DNA from 3 places in the Paenibacillus sp. WG02 genome. Region 2 is predicted to be linked to each of the others. Evidence: riboswitches for the same ligand, from Rfam matches in the RefSeq annotation. Region 2 holds a riboswitch; each other region holds the start of a gene.

Region 1 (9,662 bases), 3.4 Mb from region 2:
CGAGGATGCCAAGACGCCCATTCAGCGTCTTCTTGGCGATTTCTTCGCCGGCGGGCACAGAGACGAGCACGTCTACTCCGTGCGCGATCTCGTATAGGTCAAGCACTTCCTGCACGGTTTCGCGGATCATTTTCCGCGGAACCGGGTTGATCGCTGCTTGACCGATCTCTACCGGCAGGCCGGGCTTCGTCACGCGCCCGACGCCAATACCGCCATCAATGCCGACGCCAGGCTCGGCACGATAGCTTACGCGCACGATGATCTCCGCACCGTGCGTCGCATCGGGATCATCGCCGCCGTCCTTGATGACGGCGGCTTCGCCCCACAGCTGCGTGAACGCGCAGCTGTGCAGGGCAAACTCAACCGTTTCCCCGATGGGGATACGGATGTGCACGTGCGTTTGTGGCGATTGCTCGATGAGCGCCAGTAGAGCTGCTTTGGCTCCTGCGGTTGCGCAGGAGCCGGTGGTGTAGCCGTGGCGCAGCGGCTTGCCCGGTATTTCCTCCATAGGCGCTACTCCTTACGCGCCGCCATAATCGACAGCGCGTTGACGGCTGCAACGGCAACGGGACTGCCGCCCTTGCGGCCGATGTTCGTGATGAACGGAATGTCCAGCTTGGCCAGTTCATCTTTCGATTCCGCTGCGGAAACGAAGCCCACAGGCACTCCGACGATGAGCCCAGGCTTCGCGATTCCTTCTTTGACGAGGCGAATCAGCTCCAGCAGGGCTGTCGGTGCATTTCCGATGGCATAAATAGCGCCATCCGCTTCCTTAATCGCTTTGCGAATTGAAATTATTGCCCGAGTCGTGTTCAGACGCTTTGCTTCTTCCATGACATCCTTGTCCGAGATATATACTCTAACATCGCCGCCGAATTGCTCGATACGCGGTTTGCTGATGCCGACTTGCACCATCTGAACGTCGGCAACAACGAGTTTACCAGCTCGAATGGCAGCAATACCTGCCTCGATTGCTCTGGGGTGAAAGACAAGACTGCGTCCTAATTCAAAATCCGCTGAAGCATGAATCACACGCTGTACAACCGGATATTGCTCCGGTGTAAACGTATGCTCGCCTAATTCTTCAGTAATCATCTCAAAGCTTTTCTCTTCAATTTCTTGCGGTTGTACGGTTAACGGTTTAAAATCCGTGTGAAAATCCATCGTATTTAGCCCTCCTTATGAATGCTATCGTTTACAAATTGTATAACGCCTTGAAAGTCTGAATAGAGCGTCCCATATTCTAGTTCCGGTCTTCCTATCACAATACTCGGAATACCCATTTCCAGCGCTGCTTCGAGCTTCTCATCCACCGCTCCGACTTTCCCGCTTTCTTTCGTTATCATCAAGGTAACTTTGTAATGGTCATAGAGCGCTTTATTTAACTCTTTGGAAAAAGGGCCCTGCATAGCCACAATATTTTTCTGCTCAATCCCCAGTTCTTCGCATTTCTCCATATTATCTTGGCGTGGAAGCATCCGCGCGATGAGCCTTGTATCGGGAAGCCCAATCAGACGATCAGCAAAAATCTTCAACGTTTTGCTGCCGGTTGTCAGCATAATGCTGCCACGCTTCTCAGCTGCTAACTCTGCAGCTTGTTTATAATCATCAACCGTTGTAATGAGTGCCCCCTGTTCGATGGACAGGCTCTGACGTTCGAATCGAACATAAGGTACAGCTGCCAGCTTTGCAGCCGCCATCGCATTCTTCGACGCTTCCTCCGCAAAAGGGTGGGTCGCATCAACAACCACGCGTAAGCCTTTAACTTGAATTAGCTGATTCATATCATCTGCGGTCAGGCGGCCTGTGAGTACCGGAAGCCCTTCCGCCTCCATGCTCTTTGCTGCACTTTCGGTCACAACTGTTGTGAGCACAGAATAACCTGCTGCGCGAATCCCCAACGCCAGCTCCCTAGCGTCACTTGTTCCTGCAAGAACGAGAATCATCGTTTGTCACCTCTCGAATGGGCATGGTCATGATGTTCATGTTCATGCTTATGATCGTGGTCGTGATCATGTTTATGGTCGTGGTCGTGATGGTGGTCATGTTTATGTTCATGGTCGTGATGGTGATGATCGTCATGATCATGATGGTGATGATGATCGATATGCTTCATCGCCTCAAGCCGATATTGGCACATGTCGCAGTTCATCTTCACTTCATCCTGAAGCGCTTCCTGTGCGCGTCCAATCAAAATCTCTTGTAGCAGCGGATGGAATCCAAAATATGGAGCCATTTGGAATTGTTTATCCGGATATGTCTCCCGATATCCTTGAACCATTTGTTCCATTCGTTGAATCAAAACACCAGTAAACAGGAAATACGGCAAAATGATGACCTTCTTTGCACCGAGCAGCAAACAGCGCTCAATCCCAGCATCCATCAGAGGCGCTGTAACGCCAATAAAGGCTGTTTCCACCCATTTCACCTGAAGCTTCTCCCAGAATAAACGAGAGATTTTAAACAAATCGCTATTCGCATCTGCATCACTGCTTCCACGCCCAACGATGAGCAGCGCTGTTTCACCCAGATCTTCCTTCACTTGAACTCCGAGATCCTCAACCCTTGAAGATAAAATATCCAGAATTTGTTCATGTACCCCAATCGGTCTGCCGTATGTAAATTTCACCAATGGATATTTTAATTTCGCATCATCAATAGCAGACGGGATATGAATTTTCGCATGCCCAGCCGCAAATAAGATAATCGGAATGACAACAATATGAGTGGCCCCTAATTCAACACAGCGGTCAATTCCTTGCATGATCGTTGGTTGAACAAATTCCAGGAAACAGGTCTCGACAATTTGCTCTTTCATCTTACTCGCAATTTCTGATACAAAGAGGCGAACTTCCTCATTCCCGCCTTCTTCCCGACTCCCATGACCCACAAATAAAACAGCATTCATCCTTATTTCCCCCTAATCCTAATCGCCGCAAATGGCATTTTCGATGACGAAACCTACCATTTCTTGATGGCGGTAGCCTTCAATTTCTTTGACACGCTTGAAAAATTTATGAAACCGTTCGTTCGGATGTCCTTCTTTTTGGTAACGTTCCACGATCCTGCCCACTAAGTCGACAAGCTCCTCAGGAGCAATTCCTTCTGCAACGGGTTGAGCCGCATGTGCATTTCGACCTACTGTTTTTCCGCCAAGAAATAGATCGAATTTCTCTTTGCGATAGACGATGCCGATATCTTGCTGAACAGCTCCATAACAAGCCATGCCACACCCGTTAAAGCCAATTTTCAACTCTTTTGGTACTTCTAGATTGCCAATTCGATGATGGATGGCTTCCGCATAAGGAATAGACTCGCCTTTTTCCAAATTACAAAAGTCACATGCTTTGATTTGAGCAACATCACCAATCGGTGATAACAATAAACCAAGTGCACTTAGTTCGGATGTAATCTGCTTAGGGTTATTGGTTTGCACACGAACAATCAGTTGATGATGCGGGGAGTATTCGATGTCTCCACGATCTCCGACAATCTCGCCTAACGCACACAACTGGGCAGCTGTTAACTTTTTATTCGCGATACCCGGGCTTACGGCAAACTCAAAGATCGATTGGGTCGCAGTCAGCTTATTGTCAAATTCAAAAGACACCTCTTTAGTCCCTTTGGATACTAGCTGCAGGGCTTCCATTGCAAGTTGTAAGGAGTTGCTAGGTGACAAATTGGGCGATGACTTTAGCTGGGACGGTTCTTTACTCTCAGTCACCTCAGCATCCATAAGTTCATCTTCTTCATCAAACTCCTCCAAAGATTCATCTAAGTCCTGCCCATCCAGTTGTTCCAAAGCCCAAGGCTCAGCTTCAGATTTCAACCTTTGATGTGGTTTAAGCGGCTGTGTTTCAGCCCCTAAGGTGTATTTCCGCTGGTAACCGCGTGGTGTAATCATGAGACCGTCATACAGCTTAGTAGCGGAATTGCCAATAATAATGGTCGTTAACATGCCAATATCATGATTCAGCATATCAGCAAGCGTCGTCACAACCACATGCTCGCGGTCTCGATACGCGCTTTTAACAATCCCAACAGGTGTTGAAGGAGATCGATGCTTAAGGAGAATGCGCTGCGTCTCCACGATTTGTCTGGTCCGTCTACCGCTTCGCGGGTTATAGAGGGCAATGACGAAATCTGCCATTCCTGCTGCCTCAACCCGCTTCGCAATCAGCTCCCATGGCGTCAGATGATCACTTAAGCTGATGGTGCAAGAATCATGCATAATTGGTGCCCCTAGCAGAGATCCAGCCGAATGAACAGCAGAAATGCCCGGAATCACTTCCACTTGAACGCCATTCTCACGTGTCCAGCCTTGTTCCATCAATACCTCATAGACAAGACCGGCCATCCCATACACTCCAGCGTCTCCACTGGAAATTACGGCTACTTTCTTACCCTGCTTCGCTTGCCGCACAGCCTCTTGCGCACGACTCACTTCTTCCGTCATGCCGGTTCGAACTACTTGCTGTTCGGTTAACAGACCTGCGATAAGATCCACGTAGGTGTTATATCCGATGATGACTTCACTTTCCCCAATCGCTTCCCGTGCACGCTTCGTGATATGTTCAAAACTCCCCGCCCAAAGCCGATAATAAGCAGTTTTCCTGACATTTTGTAACACCCTTCCCCCGTTATTACACAAACAAAAAAAGCATCCCTAACATAAGTCATGTTAGAAATGCTTGGTAAATTACGACAGTTAATAAAACCAGAAGTAACCGCTCTCTAACACTCCCTAATTCCACGTAGGGTTCATGTGTTGTTGAATTAGGCAGGTCTCCTGACTTCATCATCCCCTTGCACCTTCCCAGGTTGTTACCCAGTGGCATGTTGCAAGGAGTTACCGTAATAAACGGCGATATTCACAGTGGCGGGTCCGTGCCGGTATTTCACCGGTCTTCCCTTTTAACCATACATCCGAATGGATATATGGCACCTAATTCCATTGATATGCAATTACGATCATCCTACCATCTATCGATAGGGTTGTCACGTATTTATTCATAGATGGCCTGGTAGAGTCCTTCCATCAGACTCTGGTAACTGCTTGGATTATAGGTAATTTCCGCAAAAGAAACTTGAATGACCTTGTTGATCGTTTTAACGATAAAAAAACTATCCTCCCCACGCTCCGGGTCAATATAGGTATAGCACTCTAAGTGACTGCTTCCCGTTTTTTGACGTAAAAATTCCGTTGCTTCCGCACTTAAATTCGCATATTTAGGCATAGTTAGGTTCCTTTCCATTAAACGAAGTGATGCTATCTATTATAACGTATTTTCACCCTTTGATTCCTATCAAAACGAGAAAGTATTTCTTTAATTTTCAGAATTTTCGTACTATAATGAATCTATCAAGATATCGCTTTCATTCTATGAAGGAGGAATTGATATGAGCAGTCATGAAACGAATGGATTGGTGTTTGTCTTTACGGGTACTAGCGGTTCTGGTCGTAAAACAATTGCCCATCACATTGCCAAAGAGCTTGGTTTCTCATCTGTCGTCTCCTACACAACTCGAACACCTAGACCCAAAGAAATCAACGGGAAGGATTATAATTTCATCTCCCGCAAAGTATTCATCGATAGTGACATTGCAGGTGAATTTTTTCAAACTGTTGAAATTGACGGGAATTTCTATGGTATTAAGAAAGCGGACATCGATGAAGCGCTTCGCAAAGATGGACTTATCTATGTCATTGTGAATCGTTATGCAGCTAACCGTTTCAAGTATACATTTGGAGAAAGAGCGATCCGCTTGTTCATCTATGTCAACAAACAAACGATCATGGAACGCATGCTTGCTCGAAACACGCCAACGGACGTCATTGACCACTACATGAACCACTACATAGAGGAAGTCTCCTACCGCAAGGATTGTGAGCATGTTTTTGAGAATATGAATTTACAAGAAACGATCGACAAAGTAAAAGCAACCATGCTCGCCCACATGCCAACTACAACTAGTTAAATGTGCTAAAAATGCCAAGAGACCCGGTGATCGACATCACCGAGTCTCTTTTTTACGATCTTACATTCATTTTAAAGGGGCTTTTTTCCTCTTCAAAGCCACGAATCCGCCTAATAGTGAAACCGGTACGATGACGACTAAACCAATCAACTCATACCATAATGGAATGCTATTATTGGTTAAAATGGAATCAAACCCGATTGCAGCGCCGATGACACCAATGATGGCAGCATTGAAATATTCGGCACGCTTCGCAACTTTAGCAGCAATGTATCCACCAAGAAACGACCAGAACAAACCAACGACCATAAGCAAAAGTAATAGACCCACATTCGAATATATTGCACTTACATCCTGCTCATTCACCGGGCGATTAGCAAAATATATACCGCCAATTAACGCACTCGATATCATTGTCCCCAAGTTATCAATCGCTACTCCAAGCAGTACACCCAGAAAATGAAATTTTCGTTCACTTTTTTGTTCAACCATAGATTATTCTTCTCTCCTGATCACTTCGATCTACCAACCTTATCCATAATACCATGTGGCCGCCTCAGTATCCAGTTCTTACCTAGATGACCTTGCAGACTCCGCTGTCTCTTCGGCCATCTTCTTCACGTATAAATTGCGCTTTTCAAGAAACTGAGTCATATAGTTAGCTAAAAACAAGCGATCAACAAGCTTCCCCAATCCTCCAAATGGTGAGGTATAATCGAACGTATCAACCATCAAAGTGCCTTGCTCTACAGTTACAAATTCATGTGTATGATGAAATCGCTTGAACGCTCCTCTTACCATTTCATCAACAAAGTAATGCGGCTTCTCCATCCCCGTAATCTGGGCAGTCAACTTCTGCTTAATACCAAAATGATAAGCTTCCCAAGTCACTGTTTCTCCACACTCAATCAACCCTTGCGTCCTGCCGGCTATCGCTCTTTCCCTCGTTTGGGAGGTTGATTCCGCATGGATATCTATACTCCTAGCCAAATCAAAACACACTTCAATTGGTGCTTGAATAAGTAACTCCTGTCGTATTATTGGCATTGACTCCTCTACTTCCACCAAGTTTCTATCGGATAATCCGCGGCATTCACTTGGACAGTTTGACCTATTTTCGGTGTGAGAATTGACACTTTGTTAGCATGTGCGGCCTTTGCGGCACGCTCTACCGGATCTGTCCAGTCGTGTAAGGCTAGCGTAAATGCCCCCCAATGTATTGGAATCATCAGCTTTCCTTTCACATCCAGATGAGCTTGGACTGTTTCTTCCGGCATCATATGAATATCAGACCAGCGATCATCGTACTGACCGCACTCCATCAGCGTAAGATCGAATGGACCATACTTCAGCCCAATTTCTTTGAAATGAGAGGAATATCCGCTATCACCGCTGAAGAAGATATTGGAATGCTTTCCTTTGATCACCCACGAGCACCATAGGGAAGCCCCACGGTCCGTCAAGCTTCTCCCCGAAAAATGTGTAGCCGGCGTACAGGCCAATGTCAAACCATCGTACTTAAACTCCTCCCACCAATCATGCTCTTCGATCTTTTCAGGCTGCACACCCCATCTGATTAGATGACCCCCAACCCCTAACGGGACTAAAAATTTGTTCACTTTATGCTTTATTTTCATGATCGTTCCATAATCCAAATGATCATAATGATCATGTGACAAAACGACCGCATCAATCACTGGCAGCTGCCCAATTTCAAAAGGCAATCCACCGCTATATCTGCCCTTCCCGAACCATGGAAACGGCGAAGGAGCTTTCCCGAACATGGGATCTAATAATAAGGCTTTTCCATCGATCGTTAGTAAGGAAGACGAATGACCAAACCAGGTCACTTTCGTTTCCATATCCTTGGTCAAATTCGGTGTTTCCATTGCTAAATGCGTCATTGGACGTCGATTAGGACTGCTTTTCGCAAATTCTAGCAAGATCCCCACTGTATTCCCGAAGCCCATATTCATCATGGTAGGGACAGGATTTTGGAATTTCCCATTCACATACTGAGAAGATCGAGAGAAAGCCTGTGCCTTCTCCTTCGAGGGTCTCCGTCCAAAAACAGGATAAACATTCATAAAAAGAACAATAACGCACACAATTCCCACTATAATACTCGTCCATATAAGTAACAACTTCTATGCCGCCTCCAAGACCATTTTGTATGACCGTTCCATCTTTGAAAAATAATTGATTAGAAGTATAACGTAAATCCGTATGGTATGGTTCCAAGAATTATGGCGACCAGATTTAACAAAAAAAGAACGCTCTGGATAAGAGCGCCCCTCTTTATGATATGTAGGATTAGAGCCATCAATTCATTACGTTAGACTCGATCGTGACCAATTCATACAAATCATTCACATCACACCCTAGGGTGTCAGCGATAGATATTGCAGACTTAAGCGGCATGATTCTTTTGTTTTCAACAAAGTCGGTAATTCGCTCTGGCTTGTAAAGCAAAGTTCGAGCGAGTTCTCCAACCGTCATGTTGGATTCAAGCAATCGCTCACTAAGTAGGCAGCGACCGAGCTCATATTTCATGCTGATGACCTCCGAAAAATGACAAAGATTCTAACCCTCTCAAGAAACCTTATGCTCGATGCGAAGCTTATCAGCAACCATCGCGATGAACTCCGAATTTGTCGGTTTGGACTTCGAGATGTTAATCGTATACCCGAAGATAAATGAGATGGAATCAATGTTGCCGCGCGTCCAAGCAACTTCAATCGCATGACGAATGGCACGCTCAACACGGCTAGGTGTAGTCTTGTACTTCTCAGCGATAGCTGGGTACAAAGTTTTGGTGATCGCACCAAGGATTTCGATATTATTGTAGACCATCGTGATCGCTTCGCGAAGATATTGATATCCTTTAATATGCGCAGGAACGCCGATTTCATGTATGATGCTAGTGATATTAGCATCTAAATTCTTACCTTTAGGCATATGTACAATATTTGCACGTGTCGTTGAAGTCGTTGCGGATGCTTGATTGTTGCCAACAAGCTGGCGAATACGATTCGTTAGCGTTTCCATATCAAAAGGCTTGAGAATGTAGTAGGAGGCTCCAAGTTGCACAGCTTTTTGAGTGATATTTTCTTGCCCAAAAGCGGTTAGCATGATGATTTTCGGTTGTGTGGGAAGATTCATCTCACGCATTTTTTCAAGTACACCCAGGCCATCCAAGTGAGGCATAATAATATCTAAAATGAGTACATCCGGCAATTCACGTTGTTGTTCAAGAAAACGAAGAACTTCGTTGCCATTGTACGCCACTCCTACAATTTCCATATCCTCTTGCTCACCAATGAACTCTGATAATAAATGGGTAAACTCACGATTGTCGTCTGCTAGTAACACTTGAATTTTTTGCAACTTAAAATCCTCCTTTAGCTACTCAAACAAGTTGGTATTTTCTCTCTTAAGTAAAGGTATTCGACACCCCAACTTAAATTCCTTCTGTCGAATATTATTTTTCTTTTCTTTTAATTCACTTTCTTATATAATTATAAATTTATCTTCTATTTCCAACATTCTTCGACAAATTCGTTGTAAATCGTGTTTTCCCTTGTAGAAAGAGGTTAAGATAAAATAAAGAATCAAAGGCTGTTAACTCGCCTTTGATTCTTTGTAAGAGGCTCCTGATGAAGGTCTAAGAATAATACCTGAGT
Region 2 (9,662 bases):
CATGTCCGATCGCAATGACCACGTCTCGTTGATGGATTAACTTTTTAAACTTCACCATTTGATTGCTGATGTGACTATATGTGTAAAGATCATCGAAGAACAATTGATTCTCAGAATATGGAACTCCATTTTGCCCTGCAAGCTTGCCAATTAGGCTTTTTGGAGTCGTACGGCTGTCTAATAAAATGAGATTTTTCTCTTTGCAAATATCAACGAGAATTTTCATCACTCTCTCATCTGCAGTAGCTTTGGAGCCCATATGATTATTGATTCCTATTACATAAGGAATATCATCGATAGCTGCTACAATCCTTTTGTGAATCTCATCACTCGACAAGTCTGTAGTAATGGCTCCTGGACCTAACCAGCTCTTCTTGCCCCGTACAGGCTCCATAGGAAGGTGTAGGATGACTTCATGCCCCTTATCGTGCGCTAATTGCGCATCTTGCTTGGAAGAAGGCAAGAAGGGCATGACAGCGACAGTGAATTGGATCGGTAAATCCAACATCTCTTTAGTGCCGTCCATATTATTGCCAAAGTCATCAATGACAATGGCCACCTTCTTCGTCTTGATCTCAGCCGCATGCTGTGAAGGTATCGCCACCACTGAGGCACCTGTCTGCAAGGGTAAAAGAAGCAAAAAAATCCCTACGATTACCGTAAGGGTAATGTGAAGAGCAGTCCTATACTTGCTTAGCAAATTCATAGCATCTCCTTGTTTGCATATATTCGTTAGAAAAACTTACTTCAAATGAACAAGCTTTCCAGTTTTACTCATTATGCTTCTCTTGCGCAACAAATATGCGAAAAAGGATTCATTGGCTCTGATCTCCAATAGATTGCACAAAAAAACCGTTAAAAGCACCTCACCCGAGGCATCTTTAACGGCTTATTTTATTAACATTTAGGCTATTAGTGCTTACGTCCTGGAATAACACCCGTTTTTTCATAAGAATCAACGATGATATCAATTTCTTTTTTGAGCTCAGCCAGCAATTCAGCTTCCGGCACTTTACGGATCATTTCTCCGTATCGGAATAACATGCCTTCGCCGCGGGCGCCTGCGATGCCGATATCAGCTTCACGAGCTTCACCTGGACCATTAACGGCACAGCCAAGGACAGATACCTTAATCGGTACTTTGATCTTAGCAATATAATCCTCGACTTCGTTAGCTATCGAAAACAGATCAATATCTAACCGTCCACAAGTAGGACAGGAAACGAGAGTTGCAGCATTCGTAATCAATCCGAACGTTTTGAGCAGCTCACGAGCTACTTTAATCTCTTCAACAGGATCCGCGCTAAGCGAGATACGGAGTGTGTTACCGAGTCCCATGTTAAGGAGCGTTCCGATACCTGCCGCACTCTTCACAGCCCCCGTAAAGAGCGTTCCAGCCTCTGTAATACCGAGGTGAAGTGGGTAGTTGAAGGCTTTAGCCGCTTGGGAATAGGCTGCAATCGCCATAGGAACATCGGAAGCTTTGAGTGAAACGATAATATCATGGAAATCAAGCTCTTCCAGAATATTAATGTGGAACAAGGCACTTTCTACCATCGCCTCAGGCGTCGGGTAGCCATATTTCTCGAGAAGATGATTCTCCAGAGAGCCAGCATTAACCCCAATACGAATGGGAATGCCACGTTCTTTACAAGCTTTAACGACCGCTTCTACCTTTTCGCGGCGGCCGATATTGCCTGGATTGATGCGCACTTTATCAATGCCATTCTCAATAGCAGCGAGCGCTAAGCGGTGGTCAAAATGAATATCCGCAACGAGTGGAATATGAATATGTTTTTTGATTTCTTTAATTGCCTCAGCGGCTTCCTTGTTGTTCACGGTGACACGAACGATTTGACAGCCTGCTTCTTCAAGACGAAGGATTTCTGCTACTGTCGCCTTCACATCCGCTGTCTTCGTTGTACACATACTTTGCATGATGACTTCATTACTGCCACCGATCGTCAAATCGCCTACACGAACGGCCCGCGTATCTTTTCTATGGAACATTATGGTTTCTCTCCCCATGACACCAAACATCCTCCGCTCCAATTCCCATTAGCAGGGAATCAGATTGGAGGCTGTGTGTAATTTGTGAAATTATGGGTTACGCACTTTCTTCTTTCTTCTTACCAGTCGCCTGCGCGCCATCTTTGGTCGTCAAAACAGGAGTAATCTTGTTTTGAACAGTTTCCTTGGATACCACACATGTCGTGACGTCTGTTCTCGAAGGGACTTCGAACATCACATCAAGCATAATGCTTTCAATGATGGCTCTCAGACCGCGCGCGCCAGTATTACGTTTAATCGCTTCTTTGGCAATGGCATCAAGTGCCTCTGCGTCGAATTCGAGCGATACGTTATCCATCTCGAGCATCTTCTGGTACTGCTTAACGAGCGCATTCTTAGGCTCGGAAAGAATACGAACAAGGGCTGCTTCATCAAGCGGCTCAAGCGTAGAGATGACCGGTAAACGACCAACGAATTCCGGAATTAATCCGAATCGCAAGAGATCTTCCGGAAGCACCATGGATAAGTACTCGCCTGGTTTCAAATCAACTTTAGCCCCATCAGTGCTAAAGCCAATTACTTTTTTACCAATTCTGCGTTTGATAATTTGCTCGAGGCCATCGAAAGCTCCACCGCAAATAAACAGAATATTGGTTGTATCAATTTGAATGAATTCTTGGTGCGGATGCTTACGTCCACCTTGCGGAGGAACAGAGGCAACCGTGCCTTCAAGAATTTTGAGCAAAGCTTGTTGAACACCTTCGCCGGAAACGTCTCTTGTAATAGACGGGTTCTCGGATTTACGTGCCACTTTATCGATCTCATCAATATAGATAATGCCGCGTTCGGCTTTTTCTACATCATAATCGGCTGCTTGAATCAATTTGAGCAAAATGTTCTCTACATCTTCGCCCACATAACCTGCTTCAGTCAAAGAAGTGGCATCAGCGATCGCAAAAGGAACATTCAAAATTTTGGCAAGCGTTTGCGCAAGCAACGTTTTACCGCTTCCCGTTGGTCCTAGAAGGACGATATTACTTTTTTGAAGCTCAACATCTTCAAGCTTGTTCTGCGAATTGATCCGTTTGTAGTGATTATAAACCGCTACAGCCAATGATTTTTTCGCTTGTTCTTGCCCAATAACATACTGGTCCAAGATATTACGAATTTCTTTTGGTTTAGGAACATCTTTGAGATCTAGCTCTTCTTCATGTCCTAATTCTTCTTCCACAATCTCCGTGCAAAGCTCTATACATTCATCACAAATGTAAACTCCCGGACCTGCAACAAGTTTGCGTACTTGGTCTTGGGATTTTCCACAAAAGGAACATTTGAGTTGGCCTTTTTCATCGTTAAATTTAAACATGGGATCACTCCTTTATTTCAAGTCGTTTCGAGTGATAACCTCGTCGATTAACCCATATGCCTTCGCTTCTTCAGCGCTCATAAAGTTATCCCGGTCGGTGTCTCTTTCGATCTTTTCAAGCGGCTGTCCCGTACGGTCCACATAGATCTGGTTGAGTTTTTGCTTCGTTTTGATAATCCAATCCGCGTGGATTTTGATATCGGTTGCTTGACCTCTTACACCGCCGAGCGGTTGGTGAATCATAACTTCTGCATTCGGCAGCGCGTATCGCTTACCTTTGGCACCTGCTGTTAACAGCAAAGAGCCCATACTTGCAGCCATACCTACACAAATCGTAGATACATCCGGTTTAATAAACTGCATGGTATCGAAGATACCCATTCCAGCTGTTACAGATCCACCTGGTGAATTGATATATAAGTGGATATCCTTGTCGGGATCCTGAGCTGATAAAAAGAGCAGCTGGGCAATGACCAAATTAGCCACATCATCATCAATAGCGCTCCCAATGAAGATAATGCGGTCCTTTAGTAAACGCGAGTAGATATCGTAAGAACGTTCCCCACGAGCCTCTTGTTCAACAACCATAGGAATAAGACTCATTGTACCAACTCCTTTTGCGGCAATAGCCAAGTTCTCTCATTTGAGATTCAGATACAGTTTAACACGTTTGAACAGCAAAGTCATTTTTTCAGAGAACTGCTATGTATGAGGGTATTTCTTATGGTCTTGGGCAGTTTGGGGGCTAAAATAGGGTAAAAGAAAGGCACGTTGCTTACGTACGTGCCTTTACTTACCTTATTTATACTGCTGCGGAAACATGCTTGCTATTTTCAAGCAAGAAGTCAACCGTTTTTCTAATCACAAGATCGTTGCTCAGACCTTCTAGGCTGCCGTTAGAAGCAAACAGCTCACGAAGTTCTGCCGTTGTTTTTTGGTAGGATTGTGCATATTTCTCAAGCTCCGTGTCAACTTCTTCATCGGAAACTGTGATTTTTTCTGCAGCTGCGATGGCTTCAAGAACAAGGTTGTTACGAACACGCTTGTCAGCATCTTCTCTCATTTGTTCTTTCAGCACGCTCTCGTTTTGACCGGAGAACTGGAAGTAGATCTCAAGCGTCATGCCTTGGGAGCGAAGACGTCTTTCGAATTCCTTCACCATAACATCAAGCTCTGCTTCTACCATAGAAGCTGGAATTTCAACTTCAGCGTTAGCTGCAGCTTTTTCAACAACAGCTGTTTCCAGAGCAGCCTCTGAATCTTTTTCTTTGCGTTCTTGAAGACGTTTTTTCAACTCTTCTTTGTACTCTACAAGTGTATCGTACTCGCTCACGTCTTTAGCAAATTCATCATCAAGCTCTGGCAAGTTTTTGCGTTTAATGTCGTGAATTTTCACTTTAAACACAGCCGCTTTGCCTTTCAAATCTTCGGAGTGGTAGTTTTCAGGGAAGCTAACATTAACTTCTTTCTCTTCGCCTTTACCAAGTCCTACGAGCTGCTCTTCGAAGCCTGGAATGAAGGAGTTGGAACCAAGCTCAAGGGAGTATTTCTCCGCTTTGCCGCCTTCGAACGCCTCACCGTCTACGAATCCTTCGAAATCAAGGACTACGACGTCACCATTTGCTGCTTGTCCTTCTTCAAGAACAACCAATTCAGCATGACGCTGTTGCAAACGAGTAAGCTCTTCATTCAATTCTTCTTCCGTAACATCCGTGCTTACCGCTTCAACTTCGATACCTTTGTAATCGCCAAGTGTTACTTCAGGCTTAACAGTAACTTTTGCTTTGAACTTCAGCACTTGACCTTTGCCGAATTGTTCAACGTCTACTTCAGGACGATCAACAGGCTCGATTTTAACCTCTTCGATCGCTTCCACATAAACTTCTGGCAAAATGATATCTAAAGCGTCTTGATACAAGCTTTCAACACCAAATTTAGCTTCAAAGATAGAACGAGGCACTTTCCCTTTACGGAATCCTGGAACATTCACTTTCGCTGATACCTTTTTAAATGCCTTATCCAAAGCATCTGCTACGCGCTCTGCGCCAACTTCCACTTCAAGAACGCCTACGTTCTTCTCTATTTTTTCCCAACTTGCTTTCATTTTATGCTTTCCCCTCCAAAAATGTACGATGACATATTTTCACGTTACGCTCATTACAACCATTCTATTATACCATATAAGATTTTCATTTCAAGGCAGCCTTTCTTGCCTTATGATGGATCTGGATTAAACTGCTTCACAAACGTCTGCAGCACAAGATTAGCTCGCTTCCACTGAAGCTTCATGGAATCAACAATACCGTAATTGTCTAGTAATTCTTCCCGATTCACCGCACCAAACAGTTTCTCTTGAAGAATAGCATGAAGTGCAGATGCCCAGACATCAACAGCCCCTTCTTCCGCTTTCTGTAGATCTGTATAGATCGATGTCCCATAGGCATAGGCTAGAAATTCCTGCCAAGTCTGCTTGGCAAAATAAACAAAATCAGGTTGGCTTATTTCACTAATGTCTCCGACTCTGCGAATCATATCACGAATCCGTGATGGAAAATCCTCCGGACACAGCGGTGTCTCCTCGATCTCGACAAGAATCTTTTCCCCATTCTTAGGGAACTCGATAAATCCTCGCTCCCCCATCTGTTTAAGCGCCTGCAAAGCTTTGAACTGAATATGAGGATGCCGCGGCTTTTCGCATAGCCATTCCTTAACCCGTTGGCTTACACCCGATTGATCGATGAATGCCAATTGCTCAAGAGCATTGACTTGCTGCTCCAGTGTGCCGTCGTTTAACATATTCAGAAGCTTAAGTGCAAAGGTGCCATCGTCAGCTGTCTTTTCTTGTATGTATTGCCGTAATAAATCTGATTCTTCCTCTGGGTCCTCTTCCATTGGCGTCATGGCAAACATGGATTCCGGATACATCGTATACAGCCAGTTCCTCAGAGCTTCCCATTGTTCAGCTTTGTGAGGGTCTACTGTCGGAAATTGCAGCAGAAAGGTTAACAGTTGGAGCGCATCACTATACTGCTCTGTCTGTAGAAACCGAGTCAGCTCCTCTTCGTAATACTGCTCTGTTTTCGGAAAAAGAATTAAGTTATTGATGGATGGGTCTGTTATGATGATCACCTCAGAAATCTTGGTCTCGCTGGTGACAGTTTACTTGATTGTCAGAGTGATTGCAAAATAATTATGAATCAAGGGTTGACTTCCTATAAAACGATATGATATATTAACTCTCGCTTCGCTAAACGGATCACATCCGCAAGGTAAGAAGAGGTCTATGTCTCAGTAGCTCAGCTGGATAGAGCACACGCCTTCTAAGCGTGCGGTCGGGGGTTCGAATCCCTCCTGGGACGTTCATGCACGGCAAAAAGGATCGCGAGAAATCGCGATCTTTTTTTGTTTACCTATATGTGTTGTGTTGTCCGGTAAAGCGAAAAAGAAAAATAACGTTCCCTATGCTACGAATCTTTTATATTGTGTTATACTCTTTTCAATTACATATTTTTTCGAATAAATGAGGTGCCTTTGCGTAGCAAGCAAGGGGTAACAGGGAATCGGGTGCAAATCCCGAGCGGTCCCGCCACTGTATTCGGGGAGTTTCTTTCTATCATGTCACTTGATGCATATCAGGGAAGGCTGAAAGAAACGATGATCCGAGAGCCAGGAGACCTACCTTCATTTATGCACCCAGAAACCTTCGCGGAAAGGAGCGGTGTACGTCAAGTCTTTCGACATCTAGCTTATAGTTGTCGTTTATTCGTACGTACCCACGGCCAATCCATTAGGATTGGTCTTTTTTGTTCGTTTATCAAATTTTAATAGGAGGAATTAAAAAAACATGCAAACAAAAACACGAATGACCAAAGTCACTAGCTTCTTGCTTATGGTTATTGGGTTAGCCCTCTACCTATTCATTAATGAACCGCAAACCGTCTACGGCATGCACATAATGGAAGGCTTTCTCCCCATAGGTTGGGCAATATTTTGGTGGGCAGCCTTCCTTCCGTTCTTCTTTCTAGGTGTCCGAGCACTTATCAAAATTACGAAAGAACACCCAGAGCTCAAAATAATGCTAGGTCTTGCTGGTGCGTTCACCTTCGTACTGTCGGCCCTGAAAATCCCTTCCGTAACCGGAAGCAGTTCTCACCCAACGGGTACAGGTTTAGGAGCTGTGATGTTCGGACCGCTCCCTATGAGCGTCCTAGGATCGATTGTTTTGTTATTTCAAGCCGTATTACTTGCACATGGGGGACTTACAACACTCGGAGCAAATGCTTTCTCCATGGCTCTCTCCGGTCCAGTAGTTGGCTACTTCATATATAAGTCCATGATGAAAACAACCGGCAAACAAAAATGGTCGATATTTTTAGCGGCTGCTCTTGCTGACTTATCCACATACATTGTTACTTCTGTCCAATTAGCTCTTGCATTCCCAGCTGAACAAGGTGGATTTGTTGCATCTTTCTTGAAGTTTGGCGGCATTTTTGCCATTACACAAATCCCTCTTGCCATTAGTGAAGGCATTTTAACCGTATTAATATGGAATTGGTTACAATCTTATGGCCCTAAAGAGCTATCTATTTTACAACATAAAATGAAGGGAGCTTCTGAGCTATGAAAACGCGTACCGTAAATACCCTGATGTTAATTGCCGTTGTATTATTGGCTGTCTTACCCCTTATCTTCGCAAAAGGAGAATTTGGCGGATCGGATGATGCTGCTGAACAATTGATCCAAAGTATTGCACCTTCCTATAAGCCATGGTTCTCTTCTTTATTTGAGCTCCCATCTGAAACAGAAAGTATGCTGTTCGCCTTACAAGCAGCCATCGGGGCTGGCTTCATCGGGTTTGCCTTTGGCTTTTTCAAAGGGAAAGCGTCTAAGTCCAAAAACCAATGATGAAACGAATCGATTCGCTCTCCTATAAAAATGCCTTACGTCCCGTATCACCAATGTGGAAGTGCGGTTTTGCAGTTGCTATGCTGCTGTTATCTTATCTAACACATCCAGCGGTTCAGGCAGTTATAGCGGTTTGGATGACCCTGTGGACGGTTGGCTATGCTCGTGTTCCAATCAAATATTATGTAACCGTCATCGGTGCTGCATGCCTTTTTTTTGTAAGCAGTGTACCCGCATTAGTTGTAGAGATCCGTCCTTTGCAAGCTTTGCCAGACATTCACGAAGTGGCGACCTTTATCTTCATCGACTGGAAGCTGTCCGTTACTTCAACAGGTCTATTGCTAATTGGCAAATTATTCGTTCGTATTATAGCCAGCCTAAGCTGTGTGTCCTTTATTATGTTCAGTACTCCTTTTTCCGAATTACTGCAAGTGTTGCATAAAGTTCGCGTTCCCAAGTTGGTTTTGGAAATTATGCTTATTATGTATCGGTTTCTGTTCATCCTATTTGAAATTGCCAATAACATGTATGTTGCCCAGCAATCAAGAGGCGGTCAGACCGGTTTCCAAAATAGATTAAAGGATACAGCCATTATTATTGTTCAAATGTTTATCAAAACGATGCAGCGGTATAAATCACTGTCAAATGGCCTTGTCTCCAGAGGTTTTACAGATGACATTCACATGGCCCCTAATCGAGCTAATCCTGTACCTTTTCGATATAAATTGGAAAGTTATATAGGGTTCACGATGCTGCTGCTGCTCGAAATTTGGCTGCGTTGGAATTGGAGGAGTATCGGATGAGCACGATTTTAGAAACCATAGAAGTTAGCTTCAGCTATCCCGCTTCACAGACGGAGGCTTTAAACAAATTAAAGCTCCGCATCCCAGAGGGGAAAAAAACAGCCATATGCGGCCATAACGGCTCTGGCAAATCAACTTTATTTCTTCAGGCTATTGGCATTCATTCACCTTCATCAGGGCAAGTCTTATGGAAAAACAAGCCTTTAACTTACGAACGCAAAGAGCTCAAACAATTACGTCAAGACGTTGGACTTGTCTTTCAGGATCCGGAACAGCAGCTCATTCTGAATACTCCCTATGAGGATGTCACCTACGGTCTGCGGAATGCCGCCGTCCCTGAGCCTGAGATTACTCAGCGAGGAGAAGCTATATTACGAACGATGGGACTTGAACACTTAGCACACACTCCCATTCACCACTTGAGTCTCGGTCAAAAGAAACGAGTAGCCTTAGCCGGCGTGCTCGTGCTTGAACCAAAGCTGCTGCTGCTGGATGAACCAACGGCCTATCTGGATCGGATATCGGAACAACAGCTTGTCGAGGAACTGGACCGGATCCATAGCCGCGGAATCACGTTA
Region 3 (9,662 bases), 3.4 Mb from region 2:
TATTTTGAAGTGACGGACCCCGATAATCGCGATCGGTTCAATGGCTGGGTTGGGCTATTGGGTTCTGGCGCAGGAATAATCGCACCATGGATCTCCGGTTTACTCATTGTGAGTTTGGGAGATGGTGCTGGGTATCGGTTAATCTTTTCCATCTCATTAGGTATCTATGTGCTAGGCGTGATTATCAGTTTCTTTTTGAAAAAGCGGAAAGTACAAGGTAGCTATGAATGGTTGTTTCCCTTGCGTTGTCTAAGGCAAGCAGAAACACCTTGGAAGCGCGTGTGCTTAGCCTTGCTATTTCAAGGAGTTCGAGAGGGTGTCTTTGGTTTCATGATTGCACTCCTCGTCTACATATCCACATCAAGTGAAGCGAGATTGGGGAGCTTCGTACTGATTACTTCTGCGGTTTCATTAGTGAGTTTCTGGGCGGCGGGACGATTTATTAAACCGCGTTTTCGTAAGATCAGTATGTTGATTGGTGCTGCTATGATCGTGGCCGTTATTATTCCTTTTTTCTGGAAAATGGGATACAGCACTTTACTTATTTTCGGCATAGGAGCTTCGCTCTTTTTTCCGATGTATTCGGTGCCTATGGTGTCGGCTGTATTCGATCTAATTGGTTCAAATGAAGCCAGTGCTAAGCAGCGGGAAGAGTATGTTGTTCTTCGTGAGCTTTCACTCAATGTGGGGCGTGTGTGCGGTGTGCTCTTATTCATTTGTGTCATTTCGTGGAGTACGGCGCCACTTGTAATAAACGTACTGTTATTAATCATTGGCAGCTCATCGCTGGTCAGTTGGTACTTTATGAAAAAGCAGTTAACTGTAATTAGAACTTGACATTTTTCGTGCTTCCCGATAAAGATGTGGATATGGATTGTTTCATTGGGAAGAGGAGGGGGAGACCCTTGACACATAAAAAAATGGTGAATAGCATCACAGATCTGATTGGTGATACACCGGCTGTAAGGATTAACCGATTAGTAGGTCCAAATGATGCAGAGCTCTACGTAAAGCTTGAATACTTCAATCCAAGCGGCAGTGTAAAGGACAGGGCTGCGTTTAATTTAATCGAACAAGCGGAGAAAGATGGGCTGCTTAGTCCAGGTGCTACGATTATCGAGCCGACTAGCGGTAATACTGGCATTGGACTTGCCATGAATGCGGCTGCCAGAGGCTATAAAGCCATTCTAATCATGCCTGACAACATGACCAAAGAACGGATTAATCTGCTCAAGGCCTATGGCGCAGAGGTCGTTCTCACCCCCGCCGCGCTGCGGATGCCGGGAGCGATCGAGAAAGCGAAGGAGCTGAGGGATCAGATACCAGGCAGCTATATCCCGCAGCAGTTCGAGAATCCGGCGAATCCGAGCATTCATCGGACGACAACGGCTCCGGAAATTCTGGAGCAAATGGACGGGCGTCTGGATGCATTCGTAGCAACCTCAGGTACGGGCGGAACGATTACCGGAACCGGTGAGGTGCTGAGGGAGAAGCTGCCGGATATTCAGATCTATGTGGTGGAGCCAAAGGGGTCACCGGTTCTGTCTGGCGGAAGCCCAGGCCCACATAAACTCGTTGGTACGAGTCCAGGCTTCGTACCCGCAATTCTGAACACAAGCATTTACGATCAGATCGTGCAGGTGACGGATGAAGATGCGATCCGCACCATGAAAGATCTGGCCAGTAAGGAAGGCATTCTTGTAGGACCTTCAGCTGGAGCCTCGGTGTGGACAGGTTTGCAGGTTGCCAGTAAATTAGGAGCGGGCAAGAGAGTACTCTGCATTGCTCCAGATACGGGCGAAAGATATCTGAGTATGGACATTTTTAATTAAATTTATGAATAGGCTTAGCAAATAATAGCGACTCACCGGATCTAAAAGGATCCGGACGGGCCGTTCTTCATTATTTTTTAACATAAGAGTTGATAAAAGAATATTGAATAAAAATTCATAATTGAGTATAATTATAAGTATATGAAAGTTGGAATCGAAAGGTGGAAATGCTGTGAAATTAGCTTATATTAATGCTCTTCCTGAAAAAGATCAATTCCAAGAATTTATACAGACATATACAGAAGAATGCATAACATTTGGAGCTCAAGCGATTGTGAATTGGAACGATTTCCAATCGGAGCACGTTATCTCGGTTTATGATGAAAATAAACTTGTCGGAATCGGTTGTATGGCGGGAGAATGTCATGTTCATGTGCGTCCTACGTATGAGCATCGTGAAATTGAATCTATGGTGAACAAATTGCTGCAAGCGGAATCTAAGCTTAGTTTGGTTCACGGACAATCCTGCTGATTATAGGCAGGCAGAGGCTACTCGGAGTTCCCGGTGGCCTTTTTCTTATTTATGAGGTGGAAATTTCGGTTATACAAAAATATTCCGCTCTAAAACAAGCTCAGTAATTGAATTAGGACGGCAATTCATTGTAAGATTAAAGGATGAACGAATCAGATTTCAGAAAGGTAGGTTTAACCATGGATGCTTTGAAGCTAAAAATTCTCGAAATACTGAAGGAAGATGCCCGCAGGAGTGCGGACTTGATCGCCACTATGCTAGGAACGGCGGAGGCCGAGGTGGCGCGAGCGATAAGCGAGATGGAAGCGGATAAGGTCATCGTCAAATACGCGACAGTAGTTAACTGGAGTAAAGTGGATGACGAAAAGGTTACCGCCCTGATTGAAGTGCAAATTACGCCGGAACGCGGACACGGGTTTGATGCTATCGCGGAACGGATCTATTTATATCCAGAAGTCAAATCGGTTTATCTCATGTCTGGCGCCTATGATTTACTTGTGGAAATTGAGGGCAGTTCCCTCAAACAAGTCGCTTCTTTCGTGTCTAACAAGCTTTCACCGATCGATCGCGTACTTTCAACAAAGACGAATTTTATATTAAAAAAATACAAACAAGACGGCATTATATTCGAGGATCAGGAAGACGATCACCGAATGCTCGTTTCGCCGTAAAGAAGAGGGAACGCCATGATCAAAGATGAGATAACGATCCAGCAGAACAAAGTAAAATCGATGCAGGACTACCTCGCTCCTGCCGTACGTGAAATGAAGCCTTCAGGTATTCGGAAGTTTTTTGATTTGGTGAGTAACAGCAAGGAAGATATTATTTCTCTTGGTGTAGGGGAACCGGATTTCTCAACACCTTGGCATGTCCGTGAAGCGGCTGTGCATTCCTTGGAACGTGGTAGAACAAAATACACGCCAAACTCAGGTATTCCTGAGCTTCGTGAAGCGATTGCCGATTACCTTCATACGTCCTTTAAAGTGAAATATGAGCCATCGAATGAAGTCCTTGTTACGGTTGGCGGCAGTGAAGCGATTGACTTAGCTCTCCGAGCTTTAATAACGCCTGGCGACGAGATTCTTATACCTGAGCCTTGTTATATTTCGTATTCTCCAATTACGAGCATAAGCGGCGGCGTAGCTGTTGGGATAGAGACCTTCGCGAAGGACCAGTTTAAGCTGACAGAGAAAGCTCTTCGCGATGCGATTACACCACGCTCCAAAATATTAATTCTCTGCTATCCTAGCAATCCAACAGGCGGTATTATGACCTATGAGGATTGGCTGCCGATTGCCAAAGTCATTGAAGAGAACGATCTTATTGTCATTTCCGATGAAATATATGCAGAGTTGACTTATGGTCAGAAGCACGTGAGCTTCGCGGCTATTCCCGGCATGAAAGATCGGACAATTTTGGTTAGCGGGTTCTCCAAAGCTTTTGCCATGACAGGCTGGCGGATGGGATATGCTTGCGGTCACCATGAGCTTATTTCGGCGATGACCAAAATTCATCAATATACGGTGATGTGCGCACCGGTGATGGGTCAAGTTGCTGCTCACGAGGCGTTGACGAACGGCTTGGAAGAGAAAGATCGGATGATCGAGTCTTATAACCAACGCAGACGTCTGATTGTAAAAGGGTTCCGAGATATTGGTCTCGAATGCCATGAGCCGCAGGGCGCTTTCTATGCATTTCCAAGTATAGTCGCAACCGGATTAACTTCAGAAGAGTTTGCTCAGCGGTTATTATTTGAGTCAAAGGTTGCTGCAGTGCCTGGAGATGTGTTTGGTTTAGGCGGAGAAGGCTTCCTTCGTTGTTCATATGCCTATAGTGTTTCTCAACTAAATGAAGCATTAGAGAGAATTGGTAATTTTATGAGAAAATTGTAATCTATAACGTAAATAAATATGTTCATTATTGATGAAAACTGGTATTCTTGTAGTAAGGAGGGATGAGCATGGCTTTTATGGAATATCAACTATCAACCTATCAAAAACATTTTCAAATTCGTGAACAGGATTTCGGACAACGTTGGTTAACCAAGCGTGCGAAGAAGCAAAACTCCCTTACCTTATTAGAAGAAGAGATTCATTCTCTGCGACGCAGGTTAGAACAGATGGTTTTTGACGGGGAAGAAATGACATCGGAATCCGTCGTTGAATTGAGTACAATGCTAGACCAAAAAATAAATGAATATATGCATAATGGGAAAAAAAGTCGGTGAAAACCGACTTTTCTCACGACTATCGATGGATTCAGATAACAAACGGAGGTACGCTCACAACATGAAAGTGAAATGGCTGTTGGTTATGATGATGGGTCTTATGGTGATGCTTACGGGTTGCGGCGGGCCGAAGCCGGATGTATCTATATTTATTATGGGTGCTAATGGTTTTCCAAGTGAAGCGGGGGACAAGCTGGAGAGTTCATTGAAATCCAAGGTTGGCGAGGTTCCTACAGTCAAAGTCAATACATCCCCTATATTTTCGTTGGAAAAAATGATTGTGGAGCTGGCAGCAGGAGGCAACGGTATCTTCATTCTTGCTGAAGATCAATTCAAATCACTAAGTAATCAAGCAGGTTTCGTTTCTTTGGATGATACGATCAAACCAGAAGATTATCCGGATGGCGTTATTCAAATAGCGGAAGAGGGCAAGCCTGCTGAAAAACATCTTTATGGTATTCCACTTGCAGGAAACAAATGGATGAAAGAGCAAGGTTTTGAAGGGAAAGGCTTGGTAGCTTTTATTCCTCAAAATGCTCCGAAGATGAATGAGTCGAAGCAAGTGCTCAAAGTAATTGCACAAAAGTAACAAGAAGTCTATAATCGACAAATAGATTGATAGTAAAATATGCAGCCATAGGTGCTGGTAAGCTCATTACTAGAGATTGCCACTTAAAAGGGAAGCCGGTTAAAGTCCGGCGCGGTCCCGCCACTGTAATCCAGGCATGAGTTGCCGGGAGAGTCAGGATACCTGCCTATGGTGCCGTTTACGACATCCTTCGAGGAAAAGGATCGCGTTAAATCAGGAAGCAACCGTAAGGGTTGCTGAGCGCCGCGATTTATCGTCCCCTTTGTTCCTTCGAGAACAAAGGGGCTTTTTTGTTAGTTGATAAGAAAGTATAAGTTTTATACTTTTGCTCCACATCAACCTTGACAAACGCGCTCGTCTCTGAGAGACGGCGCAGCCGTTTATCCTTGGGTTCAATCGAAATAAATTGTTCAGAGAGAGGGTTTACCAGATGAAAAGGAATTCAGTAAAAAATGCATTTATTCTTACAGTAGCGCTAGCAACAGCAATGAGTCTCGCAGCTTGCGGTAAAAAGGAAACGGAAATCTCTAATCCGTCTAAGCTTGGCGGGGAGGGGACGAAAGCCCCTGCTGCAACGGCGGCACCAACAACAGCAGCAGCCAAGAAGACGGTTTATCCTTTGAAAATAAAGGATGCTACGGGCAAGGAGTTTACATTTGATAAAGCGCCTGAGCGTATTGCATCTGTCTCCCCGGCGGAGACTGAAGCCCTTTTTGCAATTGGGCTTGAAGCTAATATTGTTGGTGTATCTGATTATGATGATTATCCAGAAGCAGCGAAAACGAAGCCAAAGCTTGGCAGCATAACGAAGCCTAACCAAGAAGCGGTTATCGCAGCAAACGCTAATGTCGTTTTTACGGGGGTTTCGATGAATCCCGATACGGTAGAAAAGCTGCGTGCTTTGAATATCAACGTGTTTAAAGTGGAGCCTAAAACAGTGGATGATGCCATTGCGAATATTCAAACGTACGGAATAATTACGGATCATCAGGAGCAAGCGGAAAAAGTGGTTGCTAAAATGAAAGCGGACCGTCAAAAGGTTGTTAATGCAGTGAAAGACGTGAAGCAAGAGAACAAGAAAAAGGTTTACATTGAATTTGCCCCGGGATGGACAGTGGGCAGTGGCGAGTTTATGGATGAATTGATCAAGATTTCTGGTGGTGTTAACGTTGCAGGGGACAAAAATGGCTGGTACCAAATCAGTGAAGAGAAAATCATTCAACAAAACCCAAGTGTAATTCTGTTCGCTAATGGTGTTGTCGATAGTAAAAGTAAGAAACCACTAGATGAAATTATCCGCACACGAAGCGGTTGGGATGCCATTGATGCCGTGAAGAACAAGCAGGTGATTGGCCTCGACCAAAACATGCTTAGCCGTCCAGGCCCAAGACTGACCGACGGGTTGCTTGAAATGGCGAAAGGCATTTATCCTGAACTGGTGAAATAAAATGAAAAGAAAATTAATGCTATGGGGAGGAGTAGGGGTTATACTCCTTCTTCTTTCTATTGTGGCGAGCTTGTCGCTGGGTACCGCAAATCTCCCGGTCCTGCAAATAGCCAGTATTCTCGCCAAGCATATCCCTTGGCTGGGAGATCACATCCATGCCACTTGGCCGCAGTCGTCCGAACAAATCATCAATAAAGTACGATTTCCACGTGTATTACTGGGGATTCTAGTAGGGGCTTCACTCTCAATCGCAGGGGCAGCCTTTCAAGGTGTGCTGCGCAATCCACTTGCGGATCCTTATGCACTCGGTGTCTCCTCGGGGGCTTCTGTAGGAGCCGCATTTTTAATCTATTTCGGACTGCAAGTAGCGTGGTTTGGGCAATGGTCGATTCCAATTGTTGCCTTCGTAACAGGACTTATTTCTTTATTTCTGGTTCTTAAGCTTGCGCAGATTGAAGGGAAGCTGAAGATGGAGACGCTTATTTTATCAGGCGTGGTCATGCAGGCATTTCTAGGGGCAATCGTATCCTTCATGGTGTCAATTTCCAAACAAGTCATTAATGAAATCATTTTCTGGCTAATGGGCAGCTTGGCCATGCGAGGTTGGTCGTATACGTATATCATTTCGCCCTATTTAATAATCGGTTTTATCGTGCTGCTAAGCTATGCAAGGTCGTTAAATTTACTGTCTTTGGGCGAGCGGCAGGCGTCACATCTCGGTGTGAATGTAGAGCGTACGAAGCTGATTGTGCTTATTGTGGCCACCTTCCTTACTGCTGCTGCGGTATCGGTTGCTGGTGTAATCGGCTTTGTAGGGCTCATCGTGCCGCATTTAGTGCGACTTTTGGTAGGTCCGGATTATCGGTTGATTATTCCATTGTCCGCAATAGGCGGCGGAATCTATGTCCTCTGGGCAGATACACTTGCTCGTACCCTGCTGAGTCCAACTGAAATACCACTTGGGGTCATTACAGCATTTCTGGGCGCGCCATTTTTTGCTTATTTGCTCCATAAGGATAAGAAAACGTTAAGAGGTTGATCAAGATGATTAAAGTGGAGAACCTTTCCCAGAGCTTTAGGGAACAGCAAGTGCTGGAGGACATCAGCTTTGAGATCAAGCAGGGTGAATTTTTTGGCATAATTGGGCCAAACGGCAGCGGTAAGTCGACGCTGCTCCGTCTACTATCAGGGATTGATCCTGTCAAAAACGGACGTGTTGACCTGGGTGGCCGTTTAGTATCCTCCTATTCGAGAAAAGAACTGGCTAAATGGCTTGCTGTTCTCCAGCAGGATGCGCTGCCTCCAGTTGGCTTTACGGTCCGTGAAGTGGTGGAAATGGGCCGCTATCCTTTTCAGAATTGGCTTGGTGAGGAGCCGGCTGATGCCGAAGGTTTAATTGATGGGATTGTCCGGAAGCTGCACTTGGAACCGCTGATAGATCGAACAATCGAGCGCCTTAGCGGCGGTGAACGGCAGCGTGTTTCACTTGCTAAAGTGATGGCGCAGCAGCCGCGGCTGCTTATGCTGGATGAACCAACAACGTTCTTGGATATCGGATATCAAGTACAGATGATGGACTATATCAAGGAATGGCAGCGAGAATCCGAGTTGACGATTGTAGCTGTCCTGCATGACTTGAATTTGGCTGCGCAGTATTGCACACGATTAATGGTTGTACATCATGGCGAGCTTGCGGCGATAGGAACACCAGATGAAATTATTACAAGCGGATTAATCAGCGAAGTGTATGGAACTGAACCGATTGTGCTACAGCACCCCGTTAACGATGCACCGCAAATTTTATTACAGCCCGGAAAATAGTTGAGCTATCGGAGGACACAATCATGAATAAGATGCAAGCAATTATAGATAGCATTAAGCCTGTTCATCAAGATGTGGTGAACCAAGCGAACGAGCATTTGAATCAGTTGACGAAACCGCAAGGAAGTCTAGGGAAACTGGAAGATATTGCGCGTCAGGTTGCCGGAATTACGGGCGAAGTGATGCCGATTTTTGAGAAAAAAGCGGTCATCGTAATGGCTGGAGATCACGGTGTATGTGAAGAAGGGATTAGTGCATACCCGGCGGAAGTAACGCCTCAAATGGTGCTTAATTTCCTTTATGGCGGGGCTGCTGTCAACGTTCTTGCCAGACATGCCGGCGCTGAAGTCGTCTGTGTCGATATGGGGGTTAATGCTGATCTGGAGCACCCTAATCTCCTTTCTCGCAAAGTAAGAAAAGGAACGCGTAATATGGCGCGTGAAGCGGCATTAACGCTGGATGAGACTGTGCAGGCGATACAAGCTGGCGTAGAAGTTGTAGACGAGTTGGTGGAAAAGGGCTATCGACTCTTCGCTATGGGAGAGATGGGGATCGGTAATACAACGGCCAGCGCGGCGATTTTGTGCGCTTTGACGGGCTTGGATGCCAGCATTGCTGTTGGTCGAGGAACAGGTATCGATGATGGCAAATGGCTGCATAAAGTGTCTGTTGTGAATAAGGCGCTGGATGTGAATGAGCTTCGTGTGGATGAGGTGAACACATCAAGCGCAGAGTATGCGCTGGATGTGTTGATGAAGGTCGGCGGACTGGAGATCGCCGGACTTGTTGGCGTGATTCTCGGCGCAGCGAAGAATCGCTGTCCGGTAGTCGTCGACGGCTTCATCTCGTCGGCAGCTGCACTTGTGGCGAGCCGATTAGCACCGCTAAGCGCGTCCTACATGCTCGCCTCGCACTTATCGCAGGAGCAGGGACATGCGAAGCTGCTCGAAGCGGTTGGCCTCGCAGCGATGCTGCAGATGGATATGCGCCTGGGCGAAGGAACAGGCGCGGTGCTTGCCTTTAACTTGATCGATGCCGCAGGCAAGATCATGAAGGAAATGGCGACATTCGAGAGCGCAGGCGTGTCGCGGGGTTAGAGGCTTGGCTGCAGCGATGATTCGTTAGCTTACGCAGTAAGTGAAGAGAGGGAGGCGAAGGCGCCATGGCGGTTTTGGTTACGGGCGGCGCGCGCAGCGGCAAGAGTTCTTTCGCGGAGAAGCTCGCTATGCATGGCAGCGAGCGAGGGATTTATATCGCGACTTCCCACATCTACG

What was found. A riboswitch is a leader RNA that binds a small molecule or an ion and turns the genes downstream of it on or off. The one in region 2 is predicted to bind cobalamin.
Region 1: another riboswitch for cobalamin. It lies ahead of cobJ (precorrin-3B C(17)-methyltransferase); the one in region 2 lies ahead of ACBP55_RS08955 (energy-coupling factor ABC transporter permease).
Region 3: another riboswitch for cobalamin. It lies ahead of ACBP55_RS31205 (ABC transporter substrate-binding protein); the one in region 2 lies ahead of ACBP55_RS08955 (energy-coupling factor ABC transporter permease).

Annotation. Positions count from the first base shown of each region.
Region 1 covers NZ_AP036016.1:5,254,085-5,263,746, forward strand. Annotated here, with positions in the region: gene ACBP55_RS24065 (cobalt-precorrin-5B (C(1))-methyltransferase) at 1-508, opposite strand, end outside; gene ACBP55_RS24070 (precorrin-8X methylmutase) at 514-1,164, opposite strand; gene cobK (precorrin-6A reductase) at 1,170-1,946, opposite strand; gene ACBP55_RS24080 (sirohydrochlorin chelatase) at 1,943-2,908, opposite strand; gene cobJ (precorrin-3B C(17)-methyltransferase) at 2,927-4,630, opposite strand; cobalamin riboswitch at 4,763-4,964, opposite strand; gene ACBP55_RS24090 (hypothetical protein) at 5,007-5,237, opposite strand; gene ACBP55_RS24095 (guanylate kinase) at 5,401-5,979, shown strand; gene ACBP55_RS24100 (hypothetical protein) at 6,046-6,471, opposite strand; gene ACBP55_RS24105 (SRPBCC family protein) at 6,550-7,026, opposite strand; gene ACBP55_RS24110 (MBL fold metallo-hydrolase) at 7,035-8,123, opposite strand; gene ACBP55_RS24115 (helix-turn-helix domain-containing protein) at 8,302-8,532, opposite strand; gene spo0A (sporulation transcription factor Spo0A) at 8,572-9,366, opposite strand; gene spoIVB (SpoIVB peptidase) at 9,601-9,662, opposite strand, start outside.
Region 2 covers NZ_AP036016.1:1,885,854-1,895,515, reverse strand. Annotated here, with positions in the region: gene ACBP55_RS08990 (divergent polysaccharide deacetylase family protein) at 1-706, opposite strand, end outside; gene ispG (flavodoxin-dependent (E)-4-hydroxy-3-methylbut-2-enyl-diphosphate synthase) at 913-2,010, opposite strand; gene clpX (ATP-dependent protease ATP-binding subunit ClpX) at 2,108-3,376, opposite strand; gene clpP (ATP-dependent Clp endopeptidase proteolytic subunit ClpP) at 3,389-3,979, opposite strand; gene tig (trigger factor) at 4,179-5,480, opposite strand; gene ACBP55_RS08965 (hypothetical protein) at 5,591-6,505, opposite strand; tRNA gene ACBP55_RS08960 (tRNA-Arg) at 6,662-6,735, shown strand; cobalamin riboswitch at 6,883-7,074, shown strand; gene ACBP55_RS08955 (energy-coupling factor ABC transporter permease) at 7,221-8,000, shown strand; gene ACBP55_RS08950 (energy-coupling factor ABC transporter substrate-binding protein) at 7,997-8,281, shown strand; gene cbiQ (cobalt ECF transporter T component CbiQ) at 8,278-9,084, shown strand; gene ACBP55_RS08940 (energy-coupling factor ABC transporter ATP-binding protein) at 9,081-9,662, shown strand, end outside.
Region 3 covers NZ_AP036016.1:6,901,119-6,910,780, reverse strand. Annotated here, with positions in the region: gene ACBP55_RS31240 (MFS transporter) at 1-837, shown strand, start outside; gene cysK (cysteine synthase A) at 921-1,832, shown strand; gene ACBP55_RS31230 (hypothetical protein) at 2,005-2,304, shown strand; gene ACBP55_RS31225 (Lrp/AsnC family transcriptional regulator) at 2,484-2,975, shown strand; gene ACBP55_RS31220 (aminotransferase class I/II-fold pyridoxal phosphate-dependent enzyme) at 2,991-4,196, shown strand; gene ACBP55_RS31215 (aspartyl-phosphate phosphatase Spo0E family protein) at 4,265-4,531, shown strand; gene ACBP55_RS31210 (type 2 periplasmic-binding domain-containing protein) at 4,593-5,120, shown strand; cobalamin riboswitch at 5,153-5,304, shown strand; gene ACBP55_RS31205 (ABC transporter substrate-binding protein) at 5,551-6,567, shown strand; gene ACBP55_RS31200 (FecCD family ABC transporter permease) at 6,569-7,606, shown strand; gene ACBP55_RS31195 (ABC transporter ATP-binding protein) at 7,612-8,388, shown strand; gene cobT (nicotinate-nucleotide--dimethylbenzimidazole phosphoribosyltransferase) at 8,412-9,485, shown strand; gene cobU (bifunctional adenosylcobinamide kinase/adenosylcobinamide-phosphate guanylyltransferase) at 9,551-9,662, shown strand, end outside.